One region of the Fictibacillus sp. 23RED33 genome, then DNA from elsewhere that is predicted to be linked to it. Evidence: riboswitches for the same ligand, from Rfam matches in the RefSeq annotation. Region 1 holds a riboswitch; each other region holds the start of a gene.
What was found. A riboswitch is a leader RNA that binds a small molecule or an ion and turns the genes downstream of it on or off. The one in region 1 is predicted to bind lysine.

Region 2: it holds a riboswitch for lysine, as region 1 does, so the genes downstream of both, lysA (diaminopimelate decarboxylase) here and IHV09_RS19620 (Na+/H+ antiporter NhaC family protein) in region 1, are expected to answer to the same signal.
Region 3: it holds a riboswitch for lysine, as region 1 does, so the genes downstream of both, IHV09_RS16450 (aspartate kinase) here and IHV09_RS19620 (Na+/H+ antiporter NhaC family protein) in region 1, are expected to answer to the same signal.

The regions. Positions count from the first base shown of each region.
Region 1 covers NZ_JACZDX010000009.1:4,953-9,244, reverse strand. The annotation lists gene IHV09_RS19625 (sodium-dependent transporter) at 1-578, opposite strand, end outside; gene IHV09_RS19620 (Na+/H+ antiporter NhaC family protein) at 769-2,358, opposite strand; lysine riboswitch at 2,501-2,683, opposite strand; gene yunB (sporulation protein YunB) at 2,788-3,627, opposite strand; gene IHV09_RS19610 (dihydrofolate reductase) at 3,700-4,176, opposite strand; gene IHV09_RS19605 (thymidylate synthase) at 4,173-4,292, opposite strand, start outside.
Region 2 covers NZ_JACZDX010000003.1:200,517-204,808, forward strand. The annotation lists gene IHV09_RS12830 (peptidylprolyl isomerase) at 1-245, opposite strand, end outside; gene lysA (diaminopimelate decarboxylase) at 315-1,637, opposite strand; lysine riboswitch at 1,732-1,908, opposite strand; gene IHV09_RS12840 (spore germination protein) at 1,968-3,443, opposite strand; gene IHV09_RS12845 (stage V sporulation protein AE) at 3,424-4,002, opposite strand; gene spoVAE (stage V sporulation protein AE) at 4,007-4,292, opposite strand, start outside.
Region 3 covers NZ_JACZDX010000005.1:104,214-108,505, reverse strand. The annotation lists gene uvrC (excinuclease ABC subunit UvrC) at 62-1,813, shown strand; lysine riboswitch at 1,879-2,067, shown strand; gene IHV09_RS16450 (aspartate kinase) at 2,230-3,468, shown strand; gene IHV09_RS16445 (YslB family protein) at 3,509-3,955, opposite strand; gene IHV09_RS16440 (succinate dehydrogenase cytochrome b558 subunit) at 4,260-4,292, shown strand, end outside.

The DNA.
Region 1 (4,292 bases):
CGAATAACAATTAACGTAAACATAATAACTAAAGCTGGAATAAAAATTTTGTTAAAACGCTCGATTCCTTTCGATACACCTTTATAAAGAACAAGAAGTGTAACGACCCACACGATTAGAAGTGCGATCAGAATACCTGGTACGATACCACCCAAGTCACCAGGCGTCTTGCTTAATTGAAGGACTTCACCGTAGAAGAAGTCAGAAGGCTTGTCTCCCCAAGTTAAGTTTAATGAGTAAATAGAATACTTAATCGCCCAAGCGATGATAACCGCGTAATAAGTAGAAATAACAAATGCTACAAATACTTGCCACCATCCTAGCCACTCCGCTTTTTTGTGAAGTCGGAAATAAGAAAGTGGAGCAGATCCACGGTACTTATGACCTAGCGTAAATTCTAGGATTAGTAAGGGAATCCCTGCCGTTAAAAGTGCTATAAGATATGGGATGAAGAATGCTCCTCCACCGTTCTCATAAGCAACCGCTGGAAATCTCCAGATATTGCCTAGGCCGATTGCTGAGCCGACCGCTGCTAATATAAACCCATAGCGGCTTCCCCATTGCTGCCTATTTTCCATTGTTGTATCCCCCTTTTTATGAAGTCGAAAAGTTTACAATTGTTACTTTTTTCTGATAATTCTGTGTTCAGTATATTACATAACATGAAAACCTGTCAAAATGTTTTTAGTTATTTTGTCGGAATAAGGGGGAAAAAGTCGTATAAATATAAGAAAAAGTGCCTGGTTAACTACCAGACACTTTCAAAAATTAAGCCTTTAAAGATTGATCACTAATGCTATTTTTACTAGATACTTTTTTAATTATGAAGAGCGCTAAGATAAATATTACAGCAGATGCGAAGAGGCCGACCCAAACACTTTCTGTGAACCCAAGGGCAAGATAACCAACGGCAGACACTCCAGCAGCCACTAGGCTATAAGGAAGCTGGGTCATGACGTGATCAATGTGATGACTTCCCGCTCCTGTTGAAGAAAGGATTGTAGTATCTGATATTGGGGAACAATGGTCACCAAAAACAGATCCCGCTAGTACTGCAGCAAGAACAGGAAGCATTAACTCAATATTTGTAGAAGCTGAAATTTCTGCTGCGATCGGTAGCATTACTCCAAATGTACCCCATGAAGTTCCTGTCGCAAAAGCCATTAGCCCTGACAGTACAAAAAGAACAAACGGCAGATAAGCTAAATTCATATGCTGATCAACTAACCCTGCTAGATACGTCCCTGTTCCTAAGCTATCGATGATAGAGATGATCGTCCATGCAAAAAGCAAGATCGTAACAGCACCGATCATAGACTGAATACCGCGTCCCAGTCCTTTTCCTAATGATGCAGCACCCATCTTCTTTGGAAGGAAGAACAATATAGCAGAAGCTAAACCAAGCAGACCACCATATACTAATGATTTTGGTACATCGGTATTCTCAAAAATAGATAAAAGTGTGATGGCCGTTGGTTCTTCTAGCCCCTTCACATTTTGAATACCTGTATAGATCATGAATCCAACCGTTGAAATAATCAAGATTACGATTGGCCAAACAAGGTCTCCTACTTTTCCTTTGTCACTTTCTTCGAGCTTAATACCTTCTCCAATTGCAGCTTTTTTATCAGCTGCAATCACTTCTCCTGTAGCAAGAGCTGTTTCCTCATGTTTTTTCATCGGTCCAAAATCAAGTTGAAAATACGCTACAGCAAATACTAGGATTAACGCAAACACTGCATAAAAATTCATTGGAATCATTTGAATAAAAGCACTAAACGCAGACATATTTGTGATCTCATGTGTAGCAAAGATCGTTCCGATAATACCGATAATGTACGCTCCCCAACTTGAAACAGGTGAGATTACACACACTGGCGCTGCAGTTGAATCAAGGTAATATGCCAGTTTCGCACGCGAGATGCGGTGTCGGTCAGTAATAGGTCTACTTACATTTCCGACAGCCAACGAATTAAAATAGTCATCAATAAAAATGACGAGTCCAAACACAACCGTTAAAAGCTGTGCACCTCTTCTCGTTTTCACTCTAGAAATGGCCCACTCTCCAAAAGCTCGGCTTCCACCTGCTAAAGAGATAATGCTCGTCATCATTCCTAAGATTAATAAGAACAGAAGAATATAAACATTCCACTCATTTAATGCACCGTCTGAAATAAAATGCCCTTTCACAATAGTACCAATTTCTTTCAGTGTAGCTACAATACTAAAATCGTGAAGCAATAGGGCTCCCGCTAGGATCCCAGCTCCTAATGAGACTAACACTCTTCGCGTTAGAACAACCATCAAGATTGCCAATACGGGTGGTATTAACGAATAAATCGAATTCTCAATTTCCATGATGTTCCTCCTTCTTTTATTTAGCCATCGATATTGAGGAGTTCTTACAGGACGTTGAGGAAAAAAGGACAAAATAAAAAGCGATCAATAGACAAGGAAATAACCTGCTATCAATCACTTAAGTAATTTATGGTTTTCCTCATCGATCAGTAGTCCTCCACTGCTTTTAATTCCCAAGCAGTGACAGTTTTACACTTGTTTAGTGTAAACCCAGCAAAAGTGAACAGACGGTTTACTTTTGCTTCGGCGGAAGTTCCTTTCCTTTTTCTTCACAGACGTCACTCTCTGAAAAAGTACTTATAAAATCCGCTCCTCTACCCCATCGGTGATAGGCTTAAAGACATATAAAATTTTAAATTCAATTTCAATTATAACAAACCAGGACGAATGGTCAACCTAAACAGGATTTGTTAAATGAAGGAAATATATTTATTCTGCTGCTTCTTCCCCACTTGTGTCTTCTGATGGACTATCTTCAGAAGGCTCCAATTCATCATGAGATTCCTTTTCTTTTAAGTCTGGTGTAATCGGCACAGTCGGCTGAATAGGATCTCCAGATTGATTATAATAGACAGGGACTTCCCCTTTAATAAACTGTGCTGTTATCTTTATTGGTCTTTTTACAACAGTCGTTTCTGTCGCAAAAGGAATAACGATCCTCGTTTTCACTGTGACTACAATATCAATATTGATCCACGTATTGTTGATCCCTGAATTCTCTATTTTCTCTTCGATATCTGTGTTCGCTTCACCAATCAACATAAATTTGATAGGAATTTTCGGCCCTAAGTTAGCTAGGAGAGAGTTTCTTGTTGCTTGCCCAAGAGGTATTTCCATAATAACACCCGGTTCGTTCTTATAGGCTGTTATTCCTAACTCATCATTGGTTATTACTTCGTGTGCTTTTCCTTCTTCTATTTCCTTCAGGTATTTTTGAACGACTTTTTGTGACTGGTTGGCAACCTGGTTGACTACACTCTGATTGATTCCAGCAAAGACTACATTTCCTTCTGTATCGGTCTTATATTCGATGATGTCATTCATTTCCGAAGGCCCTAAAATTTCATTGTCGATCGCTTCACTTATTGCAAGTGCGGCGATTTCTTCCGTTTTCTTTTGAGCAATCAACATAAGTGTTGGTTCGATCCCTTTGTTTACAAGCCATAGCCCTTGAATCGTTATAAAAGTAAACAGAATAAATGAGATCAATAGTACAAATCGGAATGGAAGTGGCCCTTTTCGAAGTTTCATTTTTCTGCGCTTAAGCAAAAGGTAACCCCCCTTTATCTACATATACATATGTATGCAGACAAGAGGGGGGCTCATTCAAACTTTATGGTTTTAATTTTTTTCGTAGACTACAAAATCGTGATGATATTTGTTCTTTTCATCTACAACACCTGGTTTACGGGAAACTTCCTTCCATTCCTCACGATTGATTTCTGGAAAAAACGTATCAGCATCAAAGGTGTGGTGGATCTCTGTGACATACAAGCGATCTGCAACAGGCATGAACAGCTTAAAGATCTCCGTTCCCCCGATCACACATAGTTCTTCTGTTTCTTTTTGAATGACTTCGTGGACAGAATGAACGACCGTCGTTCCCTCAGCTTGATACTGCTCATCTCTTGTTACCACGATATTCTCTCGACCAGGCAAAGGCTTCCCGATAGATTCATACGTTTTACGACCCATCACGATCGGCTTTCCCATCGTTACGTTTTTAAAATGCTTGAGATCGTTAGGCAAGTACCACGGTAGATCATTGTCTTTACCGATCGCGCGATTTTCATCCATCGCTACAACAAACGAGATCATACGCTCACCACACCTTTAATATGTGGATGTGCCTCATAGTCTACAAGCTCAAAGTCATCGTAAGTGAAATCAAAAATACTCGTCACGTTTGGATTAATCTTCATCTTAGGAAGAGG
Region 2 (4,292 bases), on a different contig from region 1:
ACGTGCTTATGTGGGTTCCCTTCTGTTTCACAAGGAATAGAATAACCAGGGCCGCCAGCTCCAGTTCCTGTTGGATCTCCACCTTGAGCTACAAATCCAGGGATAACACGGTGGAACGTTACACCGTTGTAAAAGCCTTCGTTTGCAAGTTTTTCAAAGTTTTCTACTGTTCCAGGTGCTTCTTCTTGGTATAGATCAAATACAATTTTTTCGCCGTTTTCAAATTCAATTGAACCTTTTTTCATAAAAAACAGGCCTCCTTCTACTTCATTCAACTACCATTGTACGGTTAAATGTCTGCTCCGTAAACTAATTTACACAAAAACATTCGTTTTTAATGGAACATCATTCTTGATGAGGTCTTCATATGTTTCCCGCTTCACTACAAGCTGTTCTTCACCGTTCTCTACAAACACAACTGCTGGCCGCTGAATGCGATTATAATTGCTCGCCATACTGTAACCGTAAGCTCCCGTACAGGAAACGGCTAATAAGTCGTTATCACAAACTTCAGGAAGTTCAATATCCCAGATTAACATGTCGCCACTCTCACAGCATTTTCCTGCGATTGAAACGGTTTGTGTTGGTTCTTCGTTCATCTTATTCGCTACGAATGCTTCATATTTAGCTTGATAGAGTGCAGGACGAATGTTATCTGTCATCCCACCATCAATGGACACATAATGCCTAACTCCTTCGATCTCTTTTTGAGAGCCGATCGAATAGATCGTCGTACCCGCATCACCTACGAGTGAACGTCCTGGTTCAATCCAAAGTTCAGGCAGATCTTTCCCTTCAAAGTGAATCATCTGTTTCTTCACTTCTTCAATCATGGCCGTAACGTATTGTTCAGGAGAAAGCGGTGTATCCTCTGACGTATATTGAATACCGAATCCGCCTCCAAGATTTACGACACTTGGAAAATAGTTAAAGTTTTCTTCCCACTTTTTAAAATGGCCGAACAACTTTTCAATCGCCAGAGTGAATCCTTCTGTTTCAAAGATTTGAGATCCAATATGACAATGAATCCCTAAAACGCGAAAGCCTTCAAATGCAAGTACTTCTTGAAGTGCTCTGTCTCCTTGACCATTCCCTAAATCAAATCCAAACTTAGAATCTTCCTGACCTGTAATGATGTAATCATGGGTATGGGCTTCAATTCCTGGAGTTAAACGCAGTAAGATGTCTACTTTTTTGCTAAGCTTGCTGCTCAGCATTTTTAATAAGGAGATCTCATGAAAGTTATCTACTACAATACAACCGACTCCAGCGGTAAGTGCAAATTCTAATTCTGCTAAGCTCTTGTTGTTTCCATGAAAATGAATTCTTTCAGGTGGAAATTCAGCTTGAAGTGCCGTATAAAGTTCTCCACCTGAAACTACATCCAGACTTAATCCTTCCTGTTCGATAAGCTGAAACATGGCGATGGAAGAAAAGGCTTTTGAGGCATATGCTACTTGATATCCTACCCCATTTTCCTCGAATGCTTTTTTAAAGCCTCTTGCTCTATTTTTAATCAAGGACAAATCATACAAATATAGCGGTGTTCCGTATTTTTTCGCTAGATCTACCGTATCTAAACCACCGATCCATAGATGTTGATTATCTCCAATTTTTGATGTTCCGTGTAAATTCACAAGTAATCCCCTCTCGTTGTTGATAGAGAATTCAATCCCGACAAATACAAAAGACAGCCGCAACTAAGGCAGGCTGTCAAAAACCGTACCCTCATGTCGGAATAGCTCTCCACTACAGTTGTAGTGACAGTCCGTTGCTTGTTCAGCAACGGCCCAGCATAAAAAGAGATGGAACTCTTTTTACACTTCGGCAAATTGACCTTTCAACATATTTCATCGTCATCCATGAACTCCATATGCTACTCATTCGTTTTGCGCCTCTACCTCATATGAGGCATATTTAATTAGTTATGAATTTAACACAATTTTCAACAATCAGCAAGGGACAGATTAATTAGTTGGCTGTTTTTTGGTGTTCTGCGGATGTACAATGCTAGGTCGAACTTTTGATAGCGGAACAGCTATTCGAACGACAATCTGTAGAAACGCTTTTGGATTAAACGGTAAGAGCGGCCACAAGTAAGGTGTGTTCAAATTTTTGATCGTTGCCATATAGAGAACCAACAATGTGAATCCGATAATAAATCCTGGCACTTTAAACAACATAACCATCGCAATCAAGAAAAGCCGCAGGACTTTGTTTGCGATACTCAGCTCATAACTTGGTGTGGAGAAGGATCCGATCGCCGCTATCGCAACATATAGAATAACTTCAGGTACGAATAATCCTACATCTATTGCGATCTGCCCGATTAATACGGCTGCGATCAGACCCATGGCGGTCGATAGTGCACTCGGTGTATGGATGGCCGCGAGCCTTAATATATCAATCCCGATCTCCGCAAAGATTATCTGAAGAAACAGTGGGATGTTCGTGTGTTTATTCGGACCGATAAAATCAATGAAAGGCGGTAATAATTGCTCTTCCATCGAAAACAAAAGCCACATCGGTACTAAGAATACTGAAGCCATCATGCCTGTAAAGCGGGTCCATCTTAAAAAAGCACCTATAAATGGAGTCTGCCTAAACTCTTCTGCATGCTGTACGTGATGAAAGAGTGTAGTAGGTGTGATGATAACACTTGGCGATGTATCTGTGATGATTAATACATGACCTTCCATCAAGTGCTGTGCAGCAACATCTGGTCTTTCTGTATACCGGACTAAGGGAAACGGATTCCAACCTTGTTTTACAATAAACTCTTCGATCGTCTTATCTGCCATTGGAATCCCGTCGATCTCAATAGAGTTAAGCTCTTTTCTAATAAGGTCAACGAGGCCGGGATCTGCCACATCTTGAATATAAGCGAGACATACATCCGTTTTAGAGCGTTCACCCACTTGAAGAATTTCGTGTCGTAATCGTTCATCTCGTATACGTCTTCTTGTAAGAGCAGTATTGATGATAATATTTTCCGTGTATCCATCACGGGCTCCCCTTACCACTTTCTCAATGTCCGGCTCTTCTGGTGATCTTCCTGGATAACTTCTTACATCCACAACAAATGCTTCTTCTTCTCCGTCAATGAATATAACGATCAGACCTGAAAGCATGCGGTCTACAGCTTCATCTAACGATTTCGTAATCTCTACTTGCTGATGTGCGAGATGATTATGTACAAGATCTTTTACTTTACTCGGTGCGCGATGACCATGATCCATATCCATTAGTTCGCGGTAGATCATGATGATGAACTCACTGTCGCAAAGTCCCGTACAATAATATAGCTGAAGTTCCTTTTTTAAGACAAAGATCTTTCTGACACCAACATCAAAACTCACACCAATACCCAAACGCTCTTTTAAAAACCTTTCCGTATCTTCAATGTTCTTACTAATCGGTGTTTTATTTTTTTCGGTTGCCAATTGATTCGCTCCTTTCTAAAATAAGTTGAATCGCTTTTACTGTAATTGGAGCTCCCTTTTCAACAGAATCAAAACCAGCCATTTTTCCGATATCCCCGACACCTACTATGAAAGGAAGGTTTAATTCATCGAGGATATAGACGGTGTCACCGTTAATCCTGCCTGTTTCAAGATCTGGAATTCCACTCTTATCAATACCGAACTCTGTTAGTTCTCCATATCGATCCATAGAACAGTGAACTTTTGTCCATTCTGTAAAATGCGTTTTGGAAGCTACGGCCACAGCACCAATCACATCAATATCTTTCTGCTGATGAATATATCTCATCGCTTGTTCTCCTGGACCTTCTCCTTTAAAACCACAGTCATCAAACATTACAAGTACAGGGTCATGTGGTGTTTTTCGGATCATCTCTACAAGCTCTATACCGCTTTTTCGTGTTGGATTTCCCCATGATTGTGATATACAGCGTCCTCCAACTTGTTTAGCCGCATGCTCTACGACCCGTAGTGCATACAGATCTCCATCCGTTATGAAAATGACCCGTTTTTTCACCATATGATCACCCCTTAGGTTCAAAGATGACTGCTACTAAAAATCCAAACAAAACAGCAGATGAGATTCCTGCAGATGTTAACTCAAAGATTCCCATGGCGATTCCGATAAAGCCATGTTCCTCTGCTGATGCCATCGCTCCGTGCAAAAGGGAGTGACCAAAACTGGTAATGGGAACAGTAGCTCCAGCTCCTGCAAATTTGATCAAGTTATCATAGATACCAAAAGCATCAAGAAGTGCCCCAATTACTACGAAGGAAGTCGTTACATGAGCCGGTGTCAGCTTCATTACA
Region 3 (4,292 bases), on a different contig from region 1:
AAAGACTGCTATGAGTGAAGGGGGGAAGAAATTGACCTCTATTTCTGTAAAACAAAAATTAATGTTGCTACCAGATCAACCTGGCTGCTATCTTATGAAGAATGAGTTTGGGAAAGTTATTTATGTTGGTAAGGCGAAAGTGTTGAAGAATCGTGTGAAATCTTATTTCTCGGGGACACATGATGGTAAAACGCAAAGACTTGTTAGTGAGATCAGAGATTTTGAATACATTGTGACTTCTACTGAGATGGAAGCATTAGTTCTAGAGATGAATTTAATTAAAAAGCATGACCCTCGTTATAACGTTATGCTAAAAGATGATAAGAGCTATCCATACTTAAAAATCACTGCTGAAAAACAACCAAGACTTCTATATATACGGAAGATAAAAAAAGATGGCGGAAAATATTTTGGTCCGTTTGTGAATGCTTATGCTGCCCAAGAAACGAAAAAGCTTTTAGACCGTATTTTTCCACTTCGTAAATGTGATACGATGCCTAAAAGAGTGTGTTTGTATTATCATATCGGTCAATGTCTAGGTCCTTGCGTATATGATGTTACAGAACAAGAAAATAAACAGATGGTAGATGGCATCGTGAAATTTCTTAATGGCGGCTATCAGGATGTTAAAAATGAGTTGTCAGAAAAGATGCTCGAAGCCTCTGAAGCATTAAACTTTGAACGCGCAAAAGAGCTTCGAGACCAGATACAGCACATTGAAGCTGTTATGGAGAAGCAAAAGATGATGACAGCAGATTTAGTCGATCGAGACGTTTTTGGTTATCATTTCGATAAAGGATGGATGTGTGTACAAGTCTTTTTCATTAGACAAGGAAAAGTGATTGCTAGAGATATTTCGGTCTTCCCTTTTTATGGAGAAGCGAATGAAGACTTGCTAACCTTTATCGGTCAGTTCTATCTGCAAAAAAATCACCTTCTGCCTAAAGAGATTCTCCTTCCACAAGAAGTGGATGCAGATCTTGTATCGGAACTTCTTCAAGTGAAAGTGTTGCAACCAAAAAAAGGACAAAAGAAAGAGCTTGTGGAGTTAGCTACTAAAAACGCGTCTTTAGCTCTTCACGAGAAATTTGCCCTGATCGAGCAAGATGAGGCGAGAACGATTAAAGCCGTTGAGAACCTTGGTGAGAGAATTGGGATTGCTGCACCTTATCGTATTGAAGCGTTCGATAACTCGAATATTCATGGAACAGACCCTGTTTCTGCCATGGTTGTTTTTGTTGACGGAAAACCGTACAAAAAGGATTATCGAAAATATAAGATCAAATCTGTGGAAGGTCCAGATGATTATGCTTCCATGAAGGAAGTTGTTCGCAGAAGATATACAAGACTATTGAGAGAAGAAGGAGAGCTTCCTAGTCTTATTCTGATCGATGGCGGAAAAGGGCAAATATCTGCGGCTCAAGATGTATTAGAGAACGAGCTTAACTTATTTATTCCAGTAGCAGGTCTATCAAAAGATGAAAAGCATAGAACCTCACAGCTTTGGATTGGGGATCCTCCTGAAATGATACACTTGCCTAGAAACAGTCAGGAATTCTATCTTCTGCAACGAATTCAAGATGAAGTTCACAGGTTCGCGATCTCCTTCCATCGAAAAGTTCGCTCTAAAAGCATGTTCGAATCAACATTAGACAGCATCGCTGGAATCGGTGACAAACGCAAAAAGATGCTGCTTCGCCACTTTGGATCGTTAAAAAAGTTAAAAGAAGCTTCTGTTGATGAGATTCAAGCAGCAGGTGTGCCTAAACCAGTAGCCGAGCTTATTGAAAAAGCATTTTTATCAAATGAGTAGTTGCAGCTATTGAGTAACTTTGTTAAAATAAATCCAACTTTATAAATATGCCATGCTTCGTATGAAGTGATGGTAGAGGAGCAAGAACCAATAGTAACCCATCTGAAGAGAAGAAGCTCTAGTGATGATGGTGGAAAGGGGATTCTTGCCGAAGTGTAAAAGGACTTCTAGCCTTTTATGCTGGACCTGTATTGAAGAAATACAGAGCTGTCACACAAGTCCCCCCAGGGTTTGTGTGGAGGACTATCTCACGAGGGGGAACAAACTTGGCTTGCTACGGATTATAGCAACAATAGGGTTTTTCCTTATTGTTGCTTTTTTGTATTTACTTTCAAAAAAAGAAGGTATACGTGCACCGTCAACAAAGTCTTCTAATAAAAGAGATAGAATCTTACAACAAGAAGGGATTGGAGTATATGGGGAGAATCGTTCAAAAATTTGGTGGAACTAGTGTAGGCTCAGTTGAGCGAATACAAAATGTTGCAAAACGAATCATCCATGAAGTAGATGCAGGAAATGAAGTCGTGGTTGTGGTTTCAGCGATGGGCAAAACAACGGATGAACTCGTAAAGCTTGCTACAGATATCAGTCAGAACCCTTCTAAACGGGAAATGGATATGCTACTTACGACGGGTGAACAGATTACGATCGCCCTATTGACGATGGCTCTGCATCAAGAAGGATATAAAGCTCAATCATTAACAGGATGGCAAGCGGGTATTCAAACCGAAGATGCCTTTTCAAATGCAAGAATACTAGACATCGATTCAGAGCGCGTGTCTTCTCTATTAAAAGATGGCCATATCGTGGTTGTCGCAGGTTTTCAAGGGCTGATTCCTGAAACAAAGGATATTGCAACGCTTGGCAGAGGTGGATCTGATACAACAGCCGTTGCGCTAGCGGCAGCTTTAAAAGCCGATCGATGTGACATCTATACCGATGTGACGGGTGTATATACGACGGATCCGCGTGTAGTGGATTCAGCTAGAAAACTACCTTCGATCTCTTATGATGAGATGTTAGAGATGGCGAACCTTGGTGCTGGCGTTTTACATCCGAGAGCGGTTGAGTTTGCTAAAAACTATAGTATTACATTAGAAGTAAGATCTAGCATGAGTGAAGAACGTGGAACATTAGTTGAGGAGGAAGTGTCTATGGAACAAAATTTAATGGTTAGAGGTCTTGCGTTTGAAGGAAACATAACAAAAATTACGGTCTCTTCAGTTCCCAATGAAATACACGCGTTAGCGGAACTGTTTACTATTTTGGCATCGAACGGCATCAATGTAGACATCATCATTCAGAATGTCCTAAATGAAGAAAAAACGAATATTTCGTTCTCGATTGAATCAAACTCATTATCTGCTACACAAGAAGTACTTGCTGCGCATCAAGGGAAATTAGGATTCGAATCGATCAGTTATGAACAAGGTCTTGCAAAAGTGTCAATCGTTGGCTCAGGCATGATCTCAAATCCTGGCGTTGCCGCTAAAATGTTTAAAGCTCTCTCAGACGAAGATATTATGATAAAAATGGTAAGCACTTCTGAGATTAAAGTATCAACCGTCGTGAAACAAGAAGATATGATTAAGTCGATAGAAACGCTGCATGATGTGTTTGAGCTAGATGCTCGTGTTCCCGTTCAGAACACATAAGACCAAACATTGAAAAAAGCCGGCAATACGCCGGCTTTTGTTATTCAATCATATCTTTTTTGTCCCATTGAACAGTAATAAAAACTTTGTTTCGTTTTGTAGATTCTAAAGCTTCTGTTGTGCATTTTTTTTGCAGCTGAACTTGTTCAGCGAGGAAGCCTGCTTCTAGGCTGAACGTTTGATGATTGAAGTTTTCCATTCGCTGCAAGATCAGTTGAGAGTTTAAAGAGAAATTCATCTCAGTTTTCGAAGCTTCGATCATTTCAAGAGTGCCCCAACCTGCTTCAACAAAAAAAGCGTGAACTTCTTCCATCGTATGTAAAGGATATTTTCTAGCCAAGTGTCTTCCTGCCCAATAGAGAATATTTCGTTCTTGTTTGCCAAGAAGTTCAGGCAACAAATCGCTTCGAAGGATCTCATACCCAAAAGCTGAAACAGAAAGCTGTTCTACAGGGGTATTATCATCCTTTGTCTTTTGTTTAAACATTCTGCATCCCTTCTTTCTAATTTTTATTATAACGGGAAAGCGGTTTAAACTCTATAGCAACTATCGGTATTTGTCGAAAATCTTAAACCTCCAAAAGCGTTGATGTATCAAGAAAATTTACGTATTTAGTTGTTAGCGTTTTCTTGACGGTGTCAAACGATGGGAGTAAAATGGACATGTTGCTAGTTAATTAAGCTAATTGTTTAACACTCATCCTCTAAAAGAGGAAACTTAAAACGCTTACATGTGGAGAGGAACAAAGATTAGCAGCCAGAGAGAGGCTAAATTTGAAGGGGGCAAGAGAATGGCTGGCAGTAGAGATTTTATTAACAGAAGG